2 regions of the Pseudomonas sp. Z2-11 genome follow, and region 2 is predicted to be linked to the other one. Evidence: predicted binding sites of a transcription regulator. Region 2 holds the regulator's gene; the other holds the start of a gene.
The links. The regulator sigma-54, encoded in region 2, starts transcription at its own class of promoters, with help from an activator protein. The targets are predictions, from matches to a motif close to ANTGGCATNNANNTTGCTNT.
Positions count from the first base shown of each region.

Region 1: the regulator sigma-54 is predicted to act here: its motif matches at 2,368-2,387, upstream of flgB (flagellar basal body rod protein FlgB).

Region 1 covers NZ_CP096395.1:4,678,290-4,687,428, reverse strand. The annotation lists gene flgA (flagellar basal body P-ring formation chaperone FlgA) at 1-185, opposite strand, end outside; gene M1E16_RS20690 (chemotaxis protein CheV) at 264-1,190, shown strand; gene cheR (protein-glutamate O-methyltransferase CheR) at 1,245-2,072, shown strand; gene flgB (flagellar basal body rod protein FlgB) at 2,429-2,836, shown strand; gene flgC (flagellar basal body rod protein FlgC) at 2,840-3,283, shown strand; gene flgD (flagellar hook assembly protein FlgD) at 3,299-4,018, shown strand; gene flgE (flagellar hook protein FlgE) at 4,051-5,370, shown strand; gene M1E16_RS20660 (ribonucleoside-diphosphate reductase subunit alpha) at 5,635-8,526, opposite strand.
Region 2 covers NZ_CP096395.1:946,768-955,906, forward strand. The annotation lists gene M1E16_RS04040 (HPr family phosphocarrier protein) at 1-126, opposite strand, end outside; gene rapZ (RNase adapter RapZ) at 142-999, opposite strand; gene ptsN (PTS IIA-like nitrogen regulatory protein PtsN) at 1,002-1,466, opposite strand; gene hpf (ribosome hibernation-promoting factor, HPF/YfiA family) at 1,479-1,787, opposite strand; gene M1E16_RS04060 (RNA polymerase factor sigma-54) at 1,864-3,357, opposite strand; gene lptB (LPS export ABC transporter ATP-binding protein) at 3,520-4,245, opposite strand; gene lptA (lipopolysaccharide transport periplasmic protein LptA) at 4,245-4,793, opposite strand; gene lptC (LPS export ABC transporter periplasmic protein LptC) at 4,780-5,352, opposite strand; gene M1E16_RS04080 (KdsC family phosphatase) at 5,360-5,884, opposite strand; gene M1E16_RS04085 (KpsF/GutQ family sugar-phosphate isomerase) at 5,885-6,859, opposite strand; gene M1E16_RS04090 (ATP-binding cassette domain-containing protein) at 7,133-7,942, shown strand; gene mlaE (lipid asymmetry maintenance ABC transporter permease subunit MlaE) at 7,942-8,739, shown strand; gene mlaD (outer membrane lipid asymmetry maintenance protein MlaD) at 8,739-9,139, shown strand, end outside.

The sequences.
Region 1 (9,139 bases), 2.5 Mb from region 2:
AGATAGTCTTCTACGGTGAATTCAAGAAAGCCCTGCGTGACGCCGATAAGGAGATCAGGCAAGGTAACCGGCACATCAGCGACGGCGCGTCCGCCGACCGCAAACAGGCAGACAGCCAACAGTGCACCGAGCCAGTGGCGGCAGTGAGTGGTCAGGCGTCGAGAAAATGTCGTTTGTGCGTTCATGCCGGTTCAATAGCAAGCCCCGTGCCGTTTAGTGATGAATGCGCGTCGGACACATTAGCGTTAGGTAGGAGTCAGGGCATGGCGGGAGTGATGGATTCGGTAAACCAGCGCACACAGCTGGTCGGTCAGAATCGCCTGGAGCTGTTGTTGTTCCGTCTCGATGGCCAACAACTGTATGGGATCAATGTATTCAAGGTTCGCGAAGTGCTGCAATGCCCTAAGCTGACCCTGATGCCGAAGTCCAGTCCCGTCGTGTGCGGTGTGGCGAATATCCGGGGAGCGACCATCCCGATTCTCGACCTGGCGATGGCGACCGGTTCCGGTCGGCTGCTGGATCAGAGCAATCCGTTTGTGATCATCACCGAGTACAACACCAAGACCCAAGGGTTCCTGGTGCGGTCGGTGGAGCGCATCGTCAACATGAACTGGGAAGAGATCCATCCACCACCCAAGGGCACCGGCCGCGATCACTACCTGACGGCAGTGACCCGGGTCGACAACCAGTTGGTGGAAATCATCGACGTGGAGAAGATCCTCGCCGAAGTGGCGCCGACCCCGGAGACGATTTCCGTCGGCGTGGTGGATGCCGAGACCCAGCACAAGGCGATTTCGCTGCGAGTCCTGACCGTCGACGATTCTTCGGTGGCACGCAAGCAGGTCACGCGTTGTCTACAAACGGTCGGCGTCGAAGTGGTCGCCCTCAACGACGGACGGCAAGCGCTGGATTACCTGCGTCAGATGGTCGATGAGGGCAAGAAGCCGGAAGAAGAGTTCCTGATGATGATTTCCGACATCGAGATGCCGGAAATGGATGGGTACACCCTGACATCGGAAATTCGCAGCGACCCGCGCATGCAGAAGCTGCACATCATCTTGCATACTTCGTTGTCCGGGGTTTTCAACCAGGCGATGGTCAAGAAAGTCGGCGCCGATGATTTTCTGGCCAAGTTCCGGCCCGATGACCTGGCGTCGCGGGTGGTCGAGCGAATCAAGGCAGCAGAATAAAGGTCGGGCGCGTTGTGCGCCCGGCAAGTCAACACAGTGAAAAGAGGCGGTATCTTGTCTACGGGTAATTTGGATTTCGAACAGTTCCGGGTCTTCCTGGAAAAAGCCTGTGGCATCTTGCTTGGTGAAAACAAGCAGTACCTGGTGTCGAGCCGTCTCAACAAATTGATGGAACAACAGGGTCTCAAGTCGCTGGGCGAACTGGTGCAGCGCATCCAGACCCAGCCCCGCAGCGGTTTGCGCGAGATGGTGGTGGATGCGATGACCACCAACGAAACCCTGTGGTTTCGCGATACCTATCCCTTCGAGGTATTGAAGAACCGGGTGTTGCCGGCGGCCATCAAGGCCAGTCCGGGGCAACGCCTGCGCATCTGGTCGGCGGCCTGCTCGTCGGGACAGGAACCGTATTCGCTGTCGATGTCCATCGATGAGTTCGAACGCTCCAACCTCGGCCAGCTGAAGATGGGCGTGCAAATTGTCGCCACCGACCTGTCCGGGACCATGCTCAACAACTGCAAGACCGGTGAGTACGACAGCCTGGCGATCGGCCGTGGCCTGTCGCCTGATCGCCTGCAACGCTATTTCGATCCGAAAGGGCCGGGCAAGTGGGTGGTCAAGGCGCCGATCAAGAGCCGCGTGGAGTTCCGCTCGTTCAACCTGCTGGACAGCTATGCCAGCTTGGGCAAGTTCGACATCGTGTTCTGCCGCAACGTGCTGATCTACTTCTCCGCCGAGGTGAAGAAAGACATCCTGCTGCGTATCCACAGCACCCTGAAGCCGGGCGGCTACCTGTTCCTTGGCGCGTCCGAGGCGTTGAACGGCTTGCCGGATCATTACCAGATGGTCCAGTGCAGTCCGGGGATCATCTATCAGGCGAAGTGATTGGCCTGGGTTGTAAAAAACGGGAGCCCTACGGGGCTCCCGTTTTTTTTTTGCCCTCCAGTTCCTCCAATCCAACACATCCCTGTGGGAGCGAGCTTGCTCGCGATAGCGGCGGCACATCCAAAATCCATGTATCTGACAGATCGCTATCGCGAGCAAGCTCGCTCCCACATTTGTCCCCCATTGTCTGGATGAAAGCGGCAGAAAAGCGGCAGCCAGCGGAAACCGATTGCCGCTTTTCTGGCATTGCCGCTTTGCCGATCCCCGCAAAGCCCCGGTTTACGGGCTTTTGGAAAGTGGCACGGTGATTGCTAAAGCCATCGTACGAACATTCTGGTCACCCAAAGGTTTCCGCCATGAGCATCAGCTTCGATAAAGCGCTCGGTATCCACGAACAGGCCCTGAGCTTCCGCGCCCAGCGTGCCGAAGTCCTGGCCAACAATATTGCCAACGCTGACACCCCGAACTACAAGGCCCGTGACCTGGACTTTTCCAAGGTGCTCGCCGAGCAGAACGAAAAAACCAAGAACGGCCACTTCGCCTTGAACATGACCAACAACCGTCATATCGAAGCCGAGGGCGTTGGCAGTGGCGACGGATCGTTGATGTATCGCACGCCGATGCAGCCGTCGATCGACCAGAACACCGTGGATGCTCAACTGGAACAGTCCAACTACGCGGAAAACTCCGTGAACTTCCAGGCCAGCTTCACCCTGCTCAACAGTAAATTCAAAGGGCTGGTATCAGCCCTGCGTGGAGAGTAATTCATGTCGATCGCGAGCGTATTCAACATCGCCGGCAGTGCCATGAGTGCCCAGACCACTCGCCTGAACACCGTCGCCAGTAACATCGCCAACGCCGAGACCGTCTCGTCGAGCATCGACCAGACCTACCGCGCCCGCCACCCGGTATTCGCCACCATGTTCCAGGGCGGCCAGTCCGGCGGCAGCGACTCGCTGTTCCAGAACCAGGACGCGGCCGGGCAGGGTGTACAGGTACTCGGCGTGGTTGAAGACCAGAGCAACCTCGACGCCCGTTACGAGCCGAATCATCCGGCCGCCGACGCCAAGGGTTACGTCTACTACCCGAACGTCAACGTCGTTGAAGAAATGGCCGACATGATTTCCGCCAGTCGTTCGTTCCAGACCAACGCCGAAATGATGAACACCGCCAAAGCCATGATGCAGAAGGTCCTGACCCTCGGTCAGTGATAAGGGGCGAGTCACATGAGCGTCACCAATACCACCGGTTTGAGCCTCAACGAAGTACTGGCCAACTCCTCGGTCAAGACCAACACCACGACCGATGGCCTGGGCGCGGCGTCGGCTGCGGCGACGGGCAAGAAAGAGCTGGGCAAGGATGCGTTCCTGCAGTTGCTCGTCACTCAGCTGAATAACCAGAACCCGCTGGAGCCACAGGACAACGGCGAGTTCGTTGCCCAGCTGGCGCAATTCAGCAGCCTGGAAGGCATCACCACCCTCAACGACACCGTCAGGGGTATTGCCAGCAACTACAACTCGTCCCAGGCCCTGCAGGCTTCTTCGCTGGTGGGCCGTTCGGTCATTGCCCCCGGCGACAAGGCGGTGGTCGACACCTCCAAGAGCCTCAACGGCACGGTGGTGGTACCGACATCGGTGTCTTCCCTCTCGATCAAGATCAACGACAAGGACGGCAAGACGGTGCGCACCATCGAGCTGGGCAGCCAGAACGCCGGCAAGGCCGATTTCATCTGGGACGGCAAGGGCGAAGACGGCACCCCGCTCGAGTCGGGCACCTATACCTTCGCCGCCTCGACCACCATCGATGGCAAGGCGACTTCGCTGGTCACCAACCTGCCGGCCACGGTCAGCAGCGTCACGATCAGCCAGACCGGCGGCGAGCTGATGCTCAACCTCGCCGGCCTGGGCAGCATCCCGCTGTCACGCGTACAAACTATTGGTATGTAAGAGCCGACTAACCCGGCAAAAAGGAGTGCAATATGTCTTTCAATATCGGCCTTAGCGGTCTCTATGCAGCCAACAAACAGCTGGACGTGACGGGTAACAACATCGCCAACGTGGCGACCACCGGTTTCAAGTCGTCCCGCGCGGAATTCGCCGACGTCTACTCGGCCACCAAGCTGGGCTCGGGCTCCAAGACCGTCGGCAACGGCGTGCGCCTGGCCAACGTTTCCCAGCAGTTCGGCCAGGGTGACGTGAACAACACCGGCAACGTGTTGGACATGGGTATCCAGGGCCAGGGCTTTTTTGTCCTGAGCAACAACGGTTCGCTGAGCTACACCCGTGCCGGTACCTTCAAGACCGACAAGGAAGGCTTCATCACCAACAGCGAAGGCACCGCGCGCCTGCAGGGTTATGGCGTGGATGCCAACGGCAAGATCCAGAACGGCATCCTGACCGACCTGCGCATCGACACGTCCAACCTGCCGCCCAAGCCTACCGACCTGATTTCGTCGACCATCAACCTGAACTCGACGGCAGACGCGATTCCGAAGACGGCGACCTATAAGTTCGATCCGGCCAATACCGCCACCTTCACCAAGCAGTTCACCACCCCGGTCTACGATGCCCAGGGTAACCAGCATTCCATGGACCAGTACATGGTCAAGACGGGCGCCAACACCTGGGACGTCTACACCCTGATCGATGGTCGTAACCTGGACGGTAATTCGCCGACCGACGCAACCACCCTTGCGGTCCCTTCGACCATGACTTTTGGCGAGAGCGGCGAGTTGCTTAAGGTTAGTACGCCGATGCCGTCGGGCGCGCCGCGCGAGAGTAGCGATCTGCTGCTCACAGGCTGGATTCCAGGCACCGTGAAAGATGGTGTGTGGAGCGCCAACGGTGCCGATGGCGCTGATACCATCACACTTTCCCTGGGCAAGACCACCCAGTTCAACGCTGACACCGCACGGTCGATTCCTACTCAGAACGGCTACGCCACTGGCCAGATCACCAACCTGACCATCGACGGCAGCGGTGTGTTGCTGGCGAACTTCAGCAACAACCAGACCAAGCCGATCGGCCAGCTCTCCCTGGCCAGCTTCACCAACGAGCAAGGTCTGCAGCCGGTAGGCGGCACCAGCTGGAAAGAAACCTTCGCGTCGGGCATCCCGGGCTACGATGCTCCGGAAACCGGCACCTTGGGTTCGATCGTCTCCAACTCCCTGGAAGAGTCCAACGTCAACCTGACCAACGAACTGGTCGAGCTGATCAAGGCCCAGAGCAACTACCAGGCGAACGCCAAGACCATCTCCACCCAGAGCACCATCATGCAGACCATTATTCAGATGACTTGATATCGATGGTTGCTTGAGGCTGCACAAGGAGCCCCTCGTAAGAGGGGCTTTTTCATGGGCGATGGTTTTGTATTGTTTGTGCCGGCCTCTTCGCGAGCAGGCTCGCTCCCACAGAGAGGACACATTCCAATGTGGGAGCGAGCCTGCTCGCGAAAGCGGTGGGTCAGTCAACACTTTATTCCAGACAAAAGAAAACCCCCGATAAACCAGCGGTCTATCGGGGGCTTTCCTCAGCAGGCGCCTTTCAGCGCCCACTCGCTCAGCTTATTGGCAAGCTTCGCAATCCGGCTCGTCGATGGCGCAGGCTTTTGGCACTGGCGCAGGGCCGGCTGGAGCAGCCAGGACCGAATCGTCACCGTGGTTGCCGCCAGCGGAAACCGCGTTCAGCTTGCCGGTGTTGATGGTCGACTTCTCGGTGCTGGTGGCGGCCAGGGCACGGAGGTAGTAGGTGGTTTTCAGGCCACGGTACCAGGCCATGCGGTAGGTCACGTCGAGCTTCTTGCCCGAAGCGCCGGCGATGTACAGGTTCAGCGACTGAGCCTGGTCGATCCACTTCTGGCGACGGCTGGCGGCGTCGACGATCCATTTGGTGTCCACTTCGAACGCGGTGGCATAGAGCTCTTTGAGTTCTTGCGGGATGCGCTCGATCTGCTGTACCGAACCGTCGTAGTACTTCAGGTCGTTGATCATGACCGAGTCCCACAGGCCGCGAGCCTTGAGGTCGCGAACCAGGTACGGGTTGATCACGGTGAATTCGCCCGACAGGTTCGATTTCACATACAGGTTCTGGTAGGTCGGTTCGATCGACTGCGACACGCCGGTGATGTTGGCGATGGTCGCGGTCGGTGCGATGGCCATGATGTTGGAGTTACGGATGCCTTTCTGCACACGGGCGCGAACCGGAGCCCAGTCCAGGGATTCGTTCAGGTCGACATCGATGTACTTCTGGCCACGCTGGGCGATCAGGATCTGCTGCGAGTCCAGCGGCAGGATGCCCTGGGACCACAGCGAACCCTGGAACGTCTCGTACGAACCGCGCTCGTCGGCCAGGTCGCAGGAAGCCTGGATCGCGTAGTAGCTGACCGCTTCCATGGACTTGTCGGCGAATTCGACCGCAGCATCCGAACCGTACGGGATGTGCTGCAGGTACAGCGCGTCCTGGAAGCCCATGATGCCCAGGCCGACCGGACGGTGCTTGAAGTTGGAGTTCTTCGCTTGCGGCACCGAGTAGTAGTTGATGTCGATCACGTTGTCGAGCATGCGCACGGCGGTGTTCACGGTGCGTTGCAGCTTGGCGGTGTCCAGCTTGCCGTCGACGATGTGGTTCGGCAGGTTGATCGAGCCCAGGTTGCAGACTGCGATCTCATCCTTGTTGGTGTTCAGGGTGATCTCGGTGCACAGGTTCGAGCTGTGGACCACGCCCACGTGCTGCTGCGGGCTGCGCAGGTTGCACGGGTCCTTGAAGGTCAGCCATGGGTGGCCGGTCTCGAACAGCATCGAGAGCATCTTGCGCCACAGGTCTTTGGCCTGGACGACTTTGAACAGCTTGATCTTGTTGTACTCGGTCAGGGCTTCGTAGTACTCGTAGCGCTCTTCGAAGGCCTTGCCGGTCAGGTCGTGCAGGTCTGGCACTTCGGATGGCGAGAACAGGGTCCACTTGCCGTCATCGAAGACGCGCTTCATGAACAGGTCCGGGATCCAGTTGGCGGTGTTCATGTCGTGGGTACGACGACGGTCATCACCGGTGTTCTTGCGCAGCTCGATGAACTCTTCGATGTCCATGTGCCAGGTTTCCAGGTAGGCGCAGACCGCACCCTTGCGCTTGCCGCCCTGGTTGACCGCAACGGCGGTGTCGTTGACCACTTTGAGGAACGGCACGACGCCCTGGGATTTGCCGTTGGTGCCCTTGATGTACGAGCCCAATGCGCGAACCGGGGTCCAGTCGTTGCCCAGGCCACCGGCGAATTTCGACAACATGGCGTTGTCGTGGATGGCGCCGTAGATGCCCGACAGGTCGTCCGGTACGGTGGTCAGGTAGCAGCTCGACAGTTGTGGACGCAGGGTGCCGGCGTTGAACAGAGTCGGGGTCGACGCCATGTAGTCGAAGGACGACAACAGGTTGTAGAACTCGATGGCACGGTCTTCACGCTGCTTCTCTTCGATCGCCAGGCCCATGGCCACGCGCATGAAGAACACCTGCGGCAGTTCGAAACGCACGCCATCCTTGTGGATGAAGTAACGGTCGTACAGGGTTTGCAGGCCCAGGTAGGTGAACTGCTGGTCGCGCTCGTGGTTGATCGCCTTGCCGAGTTTTTCCAGGTCGAATTCGGCCAGGACAGGGTTCAGCAATTCGTACTCGATACCCTTGGCGACATAGGCCGGCAGGGCCTTGGCGTACAGGTCGGCCATTTCGTGGTGGGTCGCGCTCTCGGCAACTTCCAGGAAGCTCAGGCCTTCGGCGCGCAGGGTGTCCATCAGCAGGCGGGCGGTCACGAACGAGTAGTTCGGCTCGCGCTCCACCAGGGTCCGGGCGGTCATCACCAGCGCGGTGTTGACGTCCTTGAGGGCGACGCCGTCATAGAGGTTCTTCAGGGTTTCGCGCTGGATCAGGTCGCCGTCGACTTCTTCCAGGCCTTCGCAGGCTTCGGTGACGATGGTGTTCAGGCGGCCCATGTCCAGTGGCGCCAGGCTGCCATCGGCGCGGGCGATGCGGATCGAAGGGTGAGCCTGGACCGGTGCGTCGGCCGGCGTGCGGATGGCGCGTTCCTTGGCCCGGGAGTCACGGTAGATCACGTAGTCGCGGGCGACTTTCTGTTCGCCGGCACGCATCAGGGCCAGTTCGACCTGGTCCTGGATTTCTTCGATGTGGATGGTGCCGCCCGACGGCATGCGACGCTTGAAGGTCGCGGTGACCTGTTCGGTCAGGCGGGCCACGGTGTCGTGGATTCGCGACGAGGCGGCAGCGGTGCCGCCCTCAACTGCGAGGAACGCTTTGGTGATGGCGACGGTGATCTTGTCATCTGTGTAAGGAACGACAGTCCCGTTACGCTTGATCACGCGCAGCTGGCCAGGCGCGGTGGCGGACAGATCCGGGCTCGAATCAGCGGCCAGCGGCGCGGTGCCCTGCGGGTTCTCGCGAGTTGTGTCGGTGTGCATGGGTGTCTCCACGTTCTCTATGTTTATTTGGGCACCATCACGGTGCCCACCGTTCCGTCCTGAAGCACTACAACCGGCTGGCGCCGGGTATAACAACTTCGGGACAGTAGGAAGCGGGCCGGTGGCACCGCTTCCATCCGAAGTTCTCGGGTCGCGAGCCTGGGCTCGAAACCGGGTTTGCCAGGTGGCAGCAAAGGACTGCAACACCCGTACCGTTCCGGTCGTTTTCGACCTTGGAAACAGTTGCCATCCGCAGGGGCGGTCTGGTTTGGAAAAATGCGCTGTTGCAGCAAGACAGAGGCAAGAAAAGCGCTTGAATTCTCTATCCGACTTGTGTTTGGTTTTTGGCCTGAAACCCTACATGTAGGGTTTTTTGCGCGGCGGGCTACAAGATAATGCGTTTTGGGGGATGAATCAACGTGCTACCTGTGGATAAGCCTGTGCGTAATTTGTGTGCGAAACGTGGAACTGCTCTGTAGGCCGCGACCTTGCTGGAGCGAGCCTTTTTTCAACGATTTCGAGCGGCCGAAAACAGCTTGGTGTTTTTGCGGGCGCGCACGTTACCACACACATCCGGCTCGACCGAACGCATTTGTCCGCTTGTTTTCCATGC
Region 2 (9,139 bases):
TGCCTCCGGCGTGCGCCCGACCCTGATCGTGGTATCCGGAAACTTACCCGCGACACCGACAAATTTCGCCGACGCGCGGGCATGCAACCCCAGCTTGTTGATGATTTCAATTTCCCGAGCAGGCATCGCGGTGTGAATCCTTTAGCTGAGGTCGCGGTGGCGGACCTGGACATTCTTCAAGGTTTGTTGCAGGAGCTGACCCAGGCGTTCCGTGAGGTACACGGAGCGGTGATGACCGCCAGTGCAGCCGACGGCAATCGTGACATAGGCGCGGTTGTTGGCGGCAAAACGCGGCAGCCATTTGAGCAGGTAGCTGGAGATGTCCTGGTACATTTCCTCGACGTCCGGCTGGGCGGCCAGGTAGTCGATCACCGGCTGGTCGAGCCCGGACTGCTCGCGCAGTTCAGGTTTCCAGTAAGGGTTGGGCAGGCAGCGGACATCAAACACCAGGTCGGCATCCACCGGCATGCCACGCTTGAAGCCGAACGACTCCACCAGGAACGCCGTACCGGGTTCCGGCTGGTTCAGCAGGCGCAACTTGATGGTGTCGCGCAACTGGTACAGGTTCAGGTTGGTGGTGTTGACCTTCAGGTCCGCCAGGTCGGCAATCGGCCCCAGCAGTTGGCTCTCGTCATGGATCGCTTCCGCGAGGGAGCGGCTGGCGTTGCTCAAGGGGTGGCGTCGGCGGGTTTCCGAAAAGCGCTTGAGCAGGGTTTCTTCGTCAGCGTCCAGGTACAGCACGTCGCATTGGATATGCCGGTTGCGCACTTCCTCGAGCAATTCTGGAAACCGCGACAAATGGCTCGGCAGGTTGCGAGCGTCGATGGACACGGCTACCAGCGGTTGCGCCAGCTCGGTATGGATCAGGGCGCGCTCGGCCAGTTCCGGAAGCAGGCCGGCCGGCAGATTGTCGATGCAATAGTAGCCGCTGTCCTCAAGGACGTTGAGGGCCGTGCTTTTACCGGAGCCGGAGCGGCCACTGACGATAATCATGCGCATGTTTAATGGCCGTTCTGCTCGTCCAGGACTACCTGATACAAGGCTTCGTTGCTCGGGGCGCTGCGCAGTTTTTCGCGTACTTCCTTGCGGTCGAGCATGCTGGCGATCTGACGCAGCAGCTCAAGGTGCGCATCGGTCGCCGCTTCCGGGACCAGCAATACGAACAGCAGGTCGACCGGGGCGCCGTCGATGGCGTCGAAATCGATGGGGGCTTCAAGGTGTAGCAGCGCACTGATCGGCGCGGAACAACCCTTGAGGCGACAATGGGGAATGGCGATGCCGTTGCCAAAACCGGTGGAACCGAGTTTTTCACGGGCAACCAGCGCCTCGAAAACGTCCTGCATTTCCAGATCCGGCACTTCGCGGTGGATCAGGTTGGCGATTTGTTCGAGGGCTTTCTTTTTACTGCCACCCGGCGCGTTCACCTGGGAACGGCCGGGGGTCAGGATGGATTCTAGTCGGATCATGGATTGGGGGGGTTAACGACCGGTTGCGCCCTGGAGGAGGCTCTGGGTCTTTTCCTTATGCTTTTTGAGTTGGCGATCCAGCTTGTCGGTCAGCAGGTCAATCGCGGCATACATGTCTGAATGCTCTGCGTTGGCAACCACTTCTCCGCCGGGGATATGCAGCGTGGCTTCGATTTTCTGCAGCAGCTTCTCGACGTTCATCGTGACTTGCACGTTGGTGATCTTGTCGAAATGCCTTTCCAATCGGTCGAGCTTTTCGCCGATGTAGGTGCGCAGGGGTTCGGTCACTTCCAGTTGGTGTCCACTGATGTTGACTTGCATACAGCTTCTCCTTCGTTGCCAGTGCATAAAGCGGCAGGCAGAAATACCTGCCACTGGAACGCTGTGGCGTGGCCTATTACATCAACCGCTTGCGTTCGCTCGAAGGTGCGATTCCCAGGGATTCGCGGTATTTGGCGACGGTACGGCGGGCCACCTGAATGCCTTGTGCCTCCAGTAAACCAGCGATCTTGCTGTCACTCAACGGCTTTTTCTGATTTTCCGCGGCGACCAGTTTTTTAATGATCGCGCGGATGGCCGTGGACGAGCATTCACCGCCTTCGGAGGTACTGACGTGGCTGGAGAAAAAGTATTTCAATTCATAGATGCCCCTTGGGGTATGCATGAATTTCTGGGTGGTCACCCTTGAAATCGTCGACTCGTGCATGCCCACCGCCTCGGCGATATCGTGCAGGACCAACGGTTTCATCGCTTCGTCGCCATACTCCAGGAAGCCGCGCTGATGCTCGACGATCTGGGTGGCGACTTTCATCAGGGTTTCGTTGCGGCTTTGCAGGCTCTTGATGAACCAGCGCGCCTCCTGTAACTGGTTGCGCATGAAGGTATTGTCGGCGCTGGTGTCGGCGCGCTTCACGAAACCTGCGTATTGGGCATTGACCCGCAGCTTGGGTACCGATTCCTGGTTCAGCTCCACCAGCCAGCGATCATTGTGTTTGCGCACGATCACATCGGGGACGACATACTCGGGCTCGGTGGACTCGATTTGCGAGCCGGGGCGCGGATTCAGGCTTTGCACCAGTTCGATGACCTGGCGCAGCTCATCTTCCTTGAGCTTCATCCGGCGCATCAGCTGGCTGTAGTCGCGGCCGCCCAACAGGTCGATGTAATCGGTTACCAGGCGCTTGGCTTCGGCCAGCCATGGCGTCTTGGCGGGCAGCTGGCGCAATTGCAGCAGCAGACACTCACCGAGGTTGCGAGCGCCGATGCCGGCGGGTTCGAATTGCTGGATGCGGTGCAGCACGGCTTCGATCTCGTCCAGCTCGATATCGAGCTCCGGATCGAAGGCTTCGAGGATCTCTTCGAGGGTCTCGTCCAGGTAGCCCTGGTTGTTGATGCAATCGATCAACGTCACCGCGATCAGCCGATCGGTGTCCGACATCGGCGCCAGGTTCAATTGCCACAGCAGATGGCTCTGCAGGCTTTCACCCGCGGACGTGCGAGTGGTGAAGTCCCACTCGTCGTCATCGCCGCCTGGCAGGCTGCTGGCGCTGGTCTGGTAGACGTCTTCCCATGCCGTGTCTACGGGCAGGTCACTGGGAATGCGTTCGCTCCATTCGCCATCGTCGAGGTTATCTACCGTCGGGGCGGCTTCCTGATAGGACGGTTCCGGGACCTCCGGGGTGGTTTTCTGCTCGACGTTGTCGGCCAATGGGTCGGTGTTGTCGAAGTCGTCGCCTTCTTCCTGGCGTTCGAGCATCGGATTGGACTCCAGGGCCTCCTGGATTTCCTGTTGCAGGTCCAGGGTCGACAATTGGAGTAGGCGGATAGCCTGTTGCAGCTGCGGTGTCATCGTCAGCTGCTGGCCCATTCTCAAGACTAGCGATGGTTTCATGGCTGGGGCTTAACACCTTATTCGCCGGCGCACATGCGCCATCCACTACAGGGCGCCGGAGCGCCAAACTTAAGCAAATTATATGCCTGAAACTGAAGTGTTTGCCTAGGGGGCGATCTCAATTAATTGAGGGCGCCCCGGCATCCGCCAGGCCACCTTTGCTTAAAGGCGGAACTCATGACCCAGATACACTTCCTTGACCAGTTCGTTGGCCAGGATGGTGGCGGAGTCGCCCTCGGCGATCAGCTGGCCATCGTTGACGATGTAGGCGGTTTCGCAGATATCCAGCGTCTCGCGCACGTTGTGGTCGGTGATCAGCACGCCGATCCCTTTGGCCTTGAGGTGATGGATGATCTGCTTGATGTCGCCCACGGAAATCGGGTCCACGCCGGCAAACGGCTCGTCGAGCAGAATGAATTTCGGCGCGGTTGCCAAGGCGCGGGCGATCTCCACGCGGCGACGTTCGCCACCGGACAGGCTCATGCCCAGGTTGTCGCGAATGTGGCTGATATGGAACTCCTGCAGCAGGCTTTCCAACTCCTGGCGACGGCCAGCCTTGTCGAGCTCCTGGCGGGTTTCCAGGATCGCCATGATGTTGTCGGCCACCGACAGCTTGCGAAAGATCGACGCCTCTTGTGGCAGGTAGCCAATGCCAGCCTTTGCCCGGCCATGCATCGGCCGGTGGCTGACGTCCAGATCATCGATCAGTACTCGACCCTGGTCGGCCTGCACCAAGCCGACAATCATGTAGAAGCAGGTGGTCTTGCCCGCGCCGTTGGGGCCGAGCAAGCCTACGATCTGGCCGCTTTCGATGGACAGGCTGACGTCACGCACTACTTGGCGGTTCTTGTAGCTCTTGGCCAGATGCTGAGCTTTCAGAGTTGCCATTACTGGGCCTTCTGCTCGTCGGTTTTCTTCTTCGGCTGGATCACCATGTCGATGCGCGGGCGCGATTCGGTGACCTTGCTGCCAGTGGCGCGACCGGCGCTGGCGAGTTTCTTGTTGGTGTCATAGACGATTTTCTCGCCCTGGGTCACGTTATTGTCCTTGTCGACAACCTTGGCGCGGTCGATCAGCACGACACGGTCCTGGGACGCATGATACTGGATGGTGACGCCATAGCCCTGGACCGGCTTGGTGTCGCCCGCGGTCTGCATCTGCTCGAAGTAGGCCAGGTTGCCCACCGAGGTCACCACGTCGATGTCGCCGGACTGGGTGCGCGTGATGGTCACGGTGTTGCCGGTGACCTTCATCGAGCCCTGGGTGATGATCACGTCGCCTTTGTAGGTGGCGACGCCGTTCTTGTCGTCCAGTTGCGCGTCGTCGGCCTGGATGCGGATAGGCTGGTCGCGGTCGGTGGGGAGGGCCCAGGCGCTCGCGCTTCCCAGTGCTGCGCCCAGACTGAGCAAAATAGGGAGGGTTTTAGCGAGCTTCATACTGTCCTCTTACGTTCGATAGCAGGTGTATCCTGCTTTCCTTCAAATAGGCCTTCATTCCCGTGCCGGTCGACACGCCGCCGGCGCCGTCGATTCTAACGGGTTGCTCGGTCTGCGCATATTGGCGCTGCGGGAAGACTGTCATACGGGTACTGGTAATGATGGTCGTACGGTTCTTCTCATCGGTCCGGGCCACGCGTACCGAGTCGATCAGTTCCACCTCGGTGCCGCCGGGATTGACCTCGGCACGCTCGCTTTGTACGTGCCACGGAAATTCCGTGCCGCGGAACATGTTCAGGTCCGGCTTGGTAACCAGCGTGATGTCGCTGGCCTTCACGTGATCGACCTTGTCCGAGGTCATCTCATACTGCACCTTGCCGTCAGGCAGGTACTGCAAGGTATGCGTGTTGGTCGCGTACCAGTCGATATCGTTCTCCGGCGCCTGGACCGCGGGCTGGTCGAGGAAGCGTTCCGGGCTGATGTTCCAGTAGCCCACCGCCGCGAAGATCGCGGCGATACAGCCGAACACCAGGATGGTGCGAATTTTCTTGCTTAGCATAGGTGGCTCACAGGTACGCGGCGTTGGCCGCTTCGAGGTGGCCCTGGGCACGCAGGATCAGTTCACAAAATTCTCGGGCCGCGCCTTCGCCGCCCCTCGCCGTGGTAACGCCATGGGCGTGCTCGCGTACGAAGGCGGCCGCGTTGGCCACGGCCATGCCCAGGCCGACACGGCGGATCACCGGAAGGTCTGGCAGATCGTCACCAAGGTAGGCGACCTGCTCATAGCTTAGATTGAGTTGGCCGAGGAGTTCGTCCAGCACCACCAATTTGTCTTCGCGGCCCTGATAAAGGTGCGGGATGCCGAGGTTCTTCGCGCGCCGTTCGACCACTGGGGTCTTGCGGCCACTGATGATGGCGGTCTGCACGCCGGTGGCCATCAGCATCTTGATGCCCTGGCCATCAAGGGTGTTGAACGTCTTGAATTCGCTGCCGTCTTCGAGGAAGTACAGGCGGCCATCGGTCAGCACACCATCCACGTCAAACACTGCCAGTTTGATTGCTTTGCCGCGTTGCAACAGGTCTGTGCTCATTTACATGACTCCCGCACGCAGCAAGTCGTGCATATTCAGGGCGCCCACCGGGCGGTCTTCGTCGTCGACCACCACCAGGGCGCTGATCTTGTGGTCTTCCATGATCTTCAAGGCTTCGGCGGCAAGCATTTCGGCCCGGGCCGTCTTGCCGTGGGGGGTCATGACCTCATCGATGGTCGTGCTGTGGATATCGATGGTGCGATCCAGGGTACGACGCAGGTCGCCGTCGGTGAAGATCCCGGCGAGCTTGCCGTCCGTCTCTAGAATAACGGTCATGCCCAGGCCCTTGCGGGTCATCTCCATGAGGGCGTCCTTGAGCAGCGTGCCACGCTGTATCTGCGGCAATGCATCTCCCGCGTGCATCACGTTTTCGACTTTGAGCAGCAGCCGGCGGCCCAGGGCGCCACCGGGGTGGGAGAAAGCGAAATCTTCGGCGGTGAAGCCCCTGGCTTCCAGCAAGGCCACGGCCAGGGCGTCGCCCATGACCAGCGCCGCCGTGGTGGAAGAGGTGGGTGCCAGGTTCAGCGGGCAGGCTTCGTGTTCGACGTGCACGTTGAGGTTCACCTCGGCGGCCTTGGCCAGCGGCGAGTCAGGATTGCCGGTGAGGCTGATCAACTGGATGCCCAGGCGCTTGATCAGCGGCAGCAGGGTGACGATTTCATTGGTGGAGCCGGAGTTCGACAGCGCCAGGATGATGTCGTCCCGAGTGATCATGCCCATGTCGCCATGGCTGGCTTCAGCGGGGTGGACAAAAAACGCCGGGGTGCCGGTGCTGGCCAGGGTCGCGGCAATCTTGTTGCCGATGTGCCCGGATTTACCCATGCCCACCACGACCACGCGGCCCTTGCTGGACAGAATCATCTCGCACGCACGTACGAAATCAGCATCGATATGGGCCAGCAGACCTTGCACGGCTTCGAGTTCGAGGCGGAGGGTACGTTGTGCCGATTGAATCAGTTCGCTGGATTGGCTCATGTCAGAAATCGTATAGCCCGATGAAAAGGCGGCGATTATACCGGCAATGAACGATTCCCTCACGTTAGTTCGTCATGCTTTGTTCAGGCAGCCCCAACGCTTGACATGAAATGTGACGTTTTACCTCAAGCAAGGCTCAACGGGCGGGCGTCGGCCTTGGGCGCTTGGTCGTTGCAGTGATATAGTTCGCCGCCGGTTCGTGTGCCCGGCGTTACCGGCGTTTGTCGGCTGGCCGGGACATCCGAATATGAGGCTGCATCGCAAGGAGTTTAGATGAGTGCCGACAACGCCTACGCGGTCGAGCTGAAGGGGCTGTCCTTCAAGCGAGGGACGCGCAGCATTTTTAATGACATCGATATTCGTATCCCGCGCGGCAAGGTGACCGGCATCATGGGGCCTTCCGGCTGCGGCAAGACCACGCTGCTGCGCCTGATGGGGGCACAATTGCGTCCCAGTGCCGGCGAAGTCTGGGTCAATGGCCAGAATCTTCCAGAATTGTCGCGCAGCGATCTGTTCGATGCGCGCAAGCATATGGGCGTGCTGTTCCAGAGCGGTGCGCTGTTTACCGATCTCGACGTGTTCGAAAACGTGGCGTTTCCCCTGCGGGTCCATACGGAGCTGCCGGAAGAGATGATCCGCGATATTGTCCTGCTCAAATTGCAGGCCGTCGGGCTGCGCGGCGCCCTGGAGCTGATGCCGGACGAACTGTCCGGTGGCATGAAGCGTCGGGTCGCGCTGGCTCGGGCGATTGCCCTCGATCCGCAGATCCTCATGTACGACGAGCCCTTCGTCGGGCAGGACCCTATCGCCATGGGCGTGCTGGTGCGCCTGATCCGCTTGCTCAACGATGCGTTGGGCATCACCAGTATCGTGGTGTCCCACGACCTGGCCGAAACCGCGAGCATTGCCGACTACATCTATGTGGTCGGCGATGGTCAGGTGCTGGGGCAGGGCACGCCCGAGGAGTTGAAGGATTCGGACAACCCGCGTATTCGCCAATTCATGAAAGGTGATCCGGACGGCCCGGTGGCGTTCCATTTTCCGGCCACGGATTACCGTACCGATCTGCTGGGGAAGCGCTGATGCGCAAGAAGTCATTAATAGAAAGAGTCCGCCTGTTCGGTCGCTCGGGCATCGACGTGGTGGCGGTACTGGGGCGTTCGTCGCTGTTCCTGATGCACGCCTTGCTCGGTCGCAGTTCGACCGGCGGCGGTTTTGGCCTGCTGGTCAAGCAACTGCATTCGGTGGGGGTGATGTCCCTGGTGATCATCGTCGTCTCGGGGATTTTCATCGGCATGGTCCTGGCGCTCCAGGGCTTCAGCATATTGTCCAGCTACGGTTCGGAGCAGGCGGTCGGGCAGATGGTTGCGCTGACCTTGCTGCGTGAGCTCGGCCCCGTGGTCACGGCACTGCTGTTTGCCGGGCGCGCCGGTTCAGCGTTGACGGCCGAAATCGGTAACATGAAGTCCACCGAACAGCTGTCCAGCCTGGAAATGATCGGGGTCGACCCGCTCAAGTACATCATTGCCCCGCGCTTGTGGGCCGGCTTCATTTCCCTGCCGGTGCTGGCAATGATCTTCAGCGTCGTGGGGATCTGGGGCGGCTCATGGGTTGCCGTCGATTGGCTGGGGGTCTATGAAGGCTCCTACTGGGCCAACATGCAGAACAGCGTCGATTTTCTCGACGATGTGCTCAACGGTGTGATCAAGAGTGCCGTATTCGCTTTCGTGGTGACCTGGATCGCCGTGTTTCAAGGTTATGACTGTGAGCCCACGTCAGAGGGGATCAGCCGTGCCACAACCAAGACCGTGGTATACGCCTCGTTGGCCGTCCTGGGCCTTGACTTTATTCTGACCGCCTTGATGTTTGGAGATTTCTGATGCAAAACCGCACCCTGGAAATCGGTGTCGGCCTTTTCCTGCTGGCTGGCATCCTGGCTTTGCTGTTGCTGGCCCTGCGGGTCAGTGGACTGGCGCCGACCGCAAGCACCGATACTTATAAACTTTATGCTTATTTTGACAATATCGCCGGTTTGACGGTCAGAGCCAAGGTGACCATGGCCGGTGTGACCATCGGCAAGGTCACGGCAATCGATCTGGATCGCGACAGTTTCACCGGTCGGGTGACGCTGCAGCTGGAAAAGCGCGTGGACAACCTGCCGACTGACTCCACTGCATCTATCCTCACGGCTGGGCTGTTGGGTGAGAAATACATCGGTATCAGCGTGGGCGGGGAAGACTCCCTGCTCAAGGATGGCGGGACCATTCACGACACGCAGTC